Linked DNA regions of Rhodopseudomonas palustris. Each later gene encodes a partner of the first gene's protein in a complex. Links are inferred from orthologs where the notes say so. Each region holds a gene or a part of one and is shown on either strand. Other genes may lie near its edges. The genes, in order: SR870_RS21775 and xseA.

Region 1 (3,104 bases):
GCCGCACCCGGCGCGCGCATCGTGGCGGGTCGGACGCTGCTGCACGGCAAGCCGATCGCCGCCGAACGCAGCTACCGCGTCACGGTCAACGCCTATCTGGCCGCCGGCGGCGACGGCTTCACGCCGTTCACGCAGGGCGCCGACCGCCTGACCGGCGTCTACGACGTCGACGCCCTGTTCGGCTATTTCCGGGCGCACAGCCCGATCGCGCCGGCGCCGCTGGATCGGATCTCGCGCGTGAACTGAGCGGCCGCGCGCGTATCACGCAAACGTGGTGAACGGATCGCCACCGCACGCGTGCTGATCATGCGGCATTTTCTTTCGCCGGGGCGGTTTCCACTTTGCCGAAAGATGCTCTAAGCCTTAAGCTGCCCTTTCGCGACAGGCGGCGGATAACTAGGTTGATCTGAAGTTATTGTCATCATCACGCATCGGACGTTTCAGGCGCTCCCCGCATGACCACGCTCTTTCTGACCCATTCCGCGTGTCTCGAGCATCACACGCCGGAAGGGCATCCCGAACGCGCCGAGCGGCTGATCGCCGTCAACGAGGCGCTGACCGCGGAGCGGTTTTCGATGCTGTCGCGCGGCGAGGCGCCGATCGGCTCGCTCGAGCACATCGCGCTGTGCCACACCGATCACCACATCGTCGAGATGCGCCACATGGCGCCGTCGACCGGCATCGTCTATGTCGACGGCGACACCTCGATGTCGCCGGGCACGTTCGAAGCCGCGTTGCGCGGCGTCGGCGGCGCGGTCTCGGCGGTCGACGCGGTGATGAAGGGCTCGGCCGCGAACGCCTTCGTCGCGACCAGGCCGCCGGGCCACCACGCCGAAGTCACCAAGCCGATGGGCTTCTGCTTCTTCGGCAACGCCGCGATCGCGGCGCGCTATGCGCAACGCAAATACGGCATCGAGCGCGCCGCGGTGGTGGATTTCGACGTCCACCACGGCAACGGCACGCAGGACATCTTCTGGGGCGACCGCACCGTGATGTACTGCTCGACGCATCAGATGCCGCTGTTTCCCGGCACCGGCTCGGCCGGCGAGCGCGGCGAGCACGACAACATCGTCAACGCGCCGCTGGCCTCGGAAGACGGCGGCAAGGAATTCCGCTTCGCGTTCGAGACCGTGATCCTGCCGCAGCTCACGCGCTTCGCACCGGAACTGATCGTGATCTCGGCCGGCTTCGACGCGCACTACCGAGATCCGCTGGCGAGCCTCAATCTCAAGGCGGAGGACTTCGCCTGGGTGACGCAGAAGCTGATGGACGTCGCCGACAAGACCGCGGGCGGCCGGATTGTCTCGGTGCTCGAGGGCGGCTATGACTTGCAGGGCCTGAGTGAATCGGTCGCCGCCCATGTCGGCGCCCTGATGGGCGCCTGAGCGGCGCCTCCGCCTCAACGCCCCACAACAACAACAAGCCGCCGGCCGCGCCGCGGCGCATCCAGGAGCCGCCGATGGCCGACGCCGCCCCCGCCGATGTCAGAAAGCTGAGCTTCGAGCGCGCGATGGAGGAACTCGAAACCATCGTCAAGCGGCTCGAGGACGGCAAGGTTCCGCTCGAAGAGTCGGTCGCGATCTACGAGCGCGGCGAGGCGCTGAAGCGCCGCTGCGAAGAACTGCTGCGCCAGGCCGAAGCCCGCGTCGACAAGATCACCACCGACGCCCAGGGCCAGCCGGTCGGAACCGAGCCGCTCGACGTCCAGTAGACTTTTCGGGCGAATGCGGGCCCGGATCGGGCGGACGGCGGCGCATATCAGGTTCCCGCCCGCCGTTCAGGAAACCGACAGCTTCGCGGGCGTTACCTTACCTGAGACTGAGGTGCCCAATTTGCGATCTCGAGACCGTGACCGGCAAGCCACAGCCCGTTCCGGAAAGTCGTGGATCAACCTTATTGGCCGAAAGTTTACGCAGGCTGGCTAGGCGCTAGGCGGCCGATGGTTGGCTTTGAATTCAGCTTTGTGTAAAGGTATGAACTTATGTGCCGCGCCTGACACAAATGCCAGATGGCAGTGTCAGGTTCGGTGGACGTGTGCTGCCGCAATAAAGTGATCCAGATCACTTCGACTGAACGAGGCGCACCTTACGCTTCGATCGTTGATTTTCTCCTGACCAAGGAGGCGGAAGCCAGGTGGGCTCCCGTGAATTGGACAAGTTCGGACCATTCGTCGCGGGCCTCACCACCCCCATAGTCAAGACTGGAAGATCGCCGTGACCGATTTGAGTAAAACTCCGCTTCTCGACACCATCCGCACGCCGGAAGATCTGCGCAGGTTGCGGGTCGATCAGGTCCAGCAGGTTGCCGACGAATTGCGGCAGGAAACCATCGACGCGGTCTCGGTCACGGGCGGCCATTTCGGCGCCGGCCTCGGCGTCGTCGAACTGACCACCGCCATCCATTATGTCTTCGATACCCCGCGCGACCGCCTGATCTGGGACGTCGGCCACCAGGCCTATCCGCACAAGATCCTGACCGGCCGCCGCGACCGCATCCGCACGCTGCGCACCGCCGGCGGCCTGTCCGGCTTCACCAAGCGCACCGAGAGCGACTACGATCCGTTCGGCGCTGCGCATTCCTCGACCTCGATTTCCGCCGGCCTCGGCATGGCGGTGGCGCGCGACCTCGCCGGCGCCAACAACAACGTCATCGCGGTGATCGGCGACGGCTCGATCTCGGCCGGCATGGCCTACGAGGCCATGAACAACGCCGGCGCGATGAATTCCCGTCTTATCGTCATTCTCAATGACAACAACATGTCGATCGCCCCGCCGGTCGGCGCGATGTCGGCCTACCTGTCGCGGCTGTATTCGGGCAAGACCTACCGCTCGCTGCGCGAGGCCGGCAAGCAGATCGGCAAGCATCTGCCGAAGCTGATCGCCGATCGCGCCGCCCGCGCCGAGGAATATTCCCGCGGCTTCATGATGGGCGGCGGCACGCTGTTCGAGGAACTCGGCTTCTATTATGTCGGCCCGATCGACGGCCACAACCTCGACCACCTGCTGCCGATCCTGCAGAACGTCCGCGACGCCGAGACCGGCCCGTTCCTGATCCATGTCGTCACGCAAAAGGGCAAGGGCTACGCCCCGGCGGAAGCCGCGTCC
Region 2 (3,156 bases), 2.5 Mb from region 1 along the record:
TGCGCGGCCTTGCGGGTCGGCCCGAACGCCTTGATGCCGGCGTCCGCGAGATCGTCGACGATGCCGGCCGCGAGCGGCGCCTCCGGCCCGACCACCACCAGCTCGATCGCATTCGCCTTGCAGAACTCGATCACCGCGCGATGGTCGGTGACGTCGAGCGCGATGCAGCTCGCCTCGCGCGCGATCCCGGCATTGCCCGGCGCGCAAAACAGCTTGGTCACCAGAGGCGAGGCCGCGATCTTCCAGGCCAGCGCGTGTTCGCGGCCGCCCGAACCGAGCAACAAGATGTTCATCGCAAGCCTGACCGTGCCCCGTGGATGGTGCGCGAGGTGTAACACGGCGGGGGTTCCGGGCAACGAGGGCTTGGGTCCGGATGTGGATATGTCGTAAACCGGGCAGGAAAACCGGCCGCAGCGCGCGCACGGCACGCCGGCTGCGTGGCTGTGGCAGCACAATGTGGCCCGGCCGGTTGGCGTCGGCTGCGAAAGTCCCTATTTTCCGCAGCAACCCAAACAACTCGCGAATCGCATGGCCCGACTGCTCGCTCCCGACACGCTCGTCAATGTCGCCGAATTCACCGTCTCCGAGCTGTCGCAGGCGCTCAAGCGGACGGTGGAGGACACCTATGGGCACGTCCGCGTGCGCGGCGAGATCTCCGGCTTTCGCGGCGCGCATTCGTCGGGGCATTGCTATTTCGCGCTGAAGGACGAGAGCGCCAAGATCGAGGCGGTGATCTGGAAGGGCGTCGCCGGGCGGATGCGGTTCAAGCCGCAGGAGGGCCTCGAGGTCATCGCCACCGGCAAGCTCACCACCTATCCCGGCTCGTCGAAATATCAGATCGTGATCGAGGCGCTGGAGCCCGCCGGGATCGGCGCGCTGATGGCGCTGATGGAAGAGCGCAAGCGCAAGCTCGGCGCCGAAGGCCTGTTCGACGAGGCGCGCAAGCAGCTCTTGCCGTGGCTGCCGGAAGTGATCGGCGTCGTCACCTCCCCCACCGGCGCGGTGATCCGCGACATCCTGCACCGGCTCGAGGACCGCTTCCCGCGCCGCGTGCTGGTGTGGCCGGTCAAGGTGCAGGGCGAAGGCTCGGCCGAGCAGGTCGCCGCCGCGATCCACGGCTTCAACGCGCTGCCCGAGGGCGGCCCGATCCCGCGGCCGGATCTGCTGATCGTCGCGCGCGGCGGCGGCTCGCTGGAGGATCTATGGTCCTTCAACGAGGAGATCGTGGTTCGCGCCGCGGCCGAGAGCATGATCCCGCTGATCTCCGCGGTCGGCCACGAGACCGACGTGACGCTGATCGATTTCGCCGCCGACAAGCGCGCGCCGACGCCGACCGCCGCGGCCGAAATGGCCGTGCCGGTGCGCGCCGAATTGTTCGTCGAGGTGCAGAGCTACGCGCGGCGGATGATGCTGTGCTGGACCCGCGGCCAGGACTCGCGCCGCAACGAGTTGCGCGCCGCCGCCCGCGCGCTGCCGGCGGCGAGCGAACTGCTCGCGATCCCGCGGCAGCGGCTCGACGGCGCATCGGCCGGGCTGCCGCGGGCCCTGCGCGCCAACACGCATGCGCATCATCGGCGCTATGCGCGGGCTGCGGCGGGCATCACGCTGAATGTGCTGCGCGCGCAGGTCGGCCACAGCGCGCAGCGGCTCGGCATCACCGGCGAGCGGCTGCGCCATTGCACCCGCGCGACGCTGCGCCATCGCCGCGACCGCTTCGAAGGGTTGGCGATCCGGCTGCAGGCCTCGAAGCTCGCCAACGAACAGGCGCAGCGGATGCGGATCGCACGCGAGCGCGAACGGATGCTCCGGCTCGCCGAGCGCGCACGGCGTGCGCTGGCCACCCTGCTCGATCGCCAGCAGGCGCGCGTGACCCAATCAGGCAAATTGCTCACCGCTCTGTCGTATCGCGGCGTGCTGGCGCGCGGCTTCGCGTTGGTGCGCGACGCCGGCGGCCACGCCGTCCACGCCGCGGCAGCGGTGAATGCCGGCGCGCAGCTCAGCGTCGAGTTCGCCGACGGCCGCGTCGGCGTCACTGCCGATGGCGGCGGGTCGACGAGATCCGAAGCTTCGAAGCCCTCCTCGGCCCCCTCCTCCAAGCCGGCGGCCAAGCGCGTATCGAAGCCGATAGACCAGGGCTCGTTGTTCTAGAGCTGGAAAATCGATCTTCGAAATCGTGATACGATTTTGTCGTTTAGGAATGAGCTTTCCGAAAGCCGCCGTGCACGTTTGGGGTCGATTGCTTCGGCAATAGGCTCACGCTGCAGAAAACCAGTCCGTGACACCAAAACTTCGACCCCCCGAAATAGTCATCCATAAGCCATTGATATTATTGATTTGTTCCTCGACGTTGAAAAACCTCGCTAGCGAAGGTAGTATTATTAATAAATTAAGCAGTGTGACATGAACGATATCAAGGCCATCCTAGCTACCCACGGCCCGAGCCGATCGTCTCTTATAGCAGAGCATCTGCAGAAGCAGCTCGGCATCAATGCCGATGCGGCGCGAAAACGCCTGTCGCGAGTGTCGAAGCCTATCGTCCGTTTTCCCATCCCTCTTTTGCCCAAGCGTGAAGCTTTTCTTTACCGGCTTCCTGATCGCAACACTGAACGATTCTGGACGAATTTTCATCGCGACCTGCGCGCGACAAACTCGGTCTACGGTGCCGCTATCGACGGTGTGCTTGCCCGGGGTGGCACAGTTCTTAAGGAGGACTTCTCTGTTATCAGCGGAGCACCGATTGCGCAGAAAGGACAAATTTCTGCAGACCGCGTCGCGTCCCAGTTGGTGGATGCCGGTTTTCTCACCGCATTTGATTTGCCAGAGAGCTGCTATACGGCCGCTAGGGCTGATGCGGTTGGCTCGGCGAACCGTACTGCCCGTTCGCTCTCCGAAGGCGTTCTGCTCGATGCGCTTCGCGAATGGGCGCGCAAGATTGGTCTCGCCAGTTATAGTTCAATCGCCATTCGTGGCGATGCTCGAAAGCCGCAGGTCGGCCCGTTCGTGTGGGACCTATCAGGTCCCAGTTATTTGATGCCGCTGCGCAACGGTGATTCAAAGCCGGGCTTCTTGGTGGCTGACGTATTTGCCGATGGACGGCTGAATGAGTTCCACATCCGATATTTCATTCGCAAGGCTCGGATGTCGAAGGCTGCGCTG

What was found.
Region 2: the proteins of SR870_RS21775 (region 1) and xseA are in contact, whole or in part, in a cryo-EM structure (PDB 8TXR), measured with the Escherichia coli proteins. The link is inferred for Rhodopseudomonas palustris from one-to-one orthologs.

Annotation. Positions count from the first base shown.
Region 1 is NZ_CP140155.1:4,806,752-4,809,855, reverse strand. The notes cover bases 300-3,085. They hold SR870_RS21775 (exodeoxyribonuclease VII small subunit), read left to right. Parts: upstream 300-1,459; coding sequence 1,460-1,711; downstream 1,712-3,085. Other genes in these bases: dxs (1-deoxy-D-xylulose-5-phosphate synthase), read left to right, coding at 2,223-3,085; SR870_RS21780 (histone deacetylase family protein), read left to right, coding at 456-1,385. Also shown: SR870_RS21785 (bifunctional metallophosphatase/5'-nucleotidase), read left to right, coding at 1-246; more of dxs, read left to right, coding at 3,086-3,104. UniProt on the Escherichia coli protein: Bidirectionally degrades single-stranded DNA into large acid-insoluble oligonucleotides, which are then degraded further into small acid-soluble oligonucleotides.
Region 2 is NZ_CP140155.1:2,295,161-2,298,316, forward strand. The notes cover bases 1-2,838. They hold xseA (exodeoxyribonuclease VII large subunit), read left to right. Parts: upstream 1-528; coding sequence 529-2,148; downstream 2,149-2,838. Other genes in these bases: purD (phosphoribosylamine--glycine ligase), read right to left, coding at 1-293; SR870_RS10380 (hypothetical protein), read left to right, coding at 2,401-2,838. Also shown: more of SR870_RS10380, read left to right, coding at 2,839-3,156. UniProt on the Escherichia coli protein: Bidirectionally degrades single-stranded DNA into large acid-insoluble oligonucleotides, which are then degraded further into small acid-soluble oligonucleotides.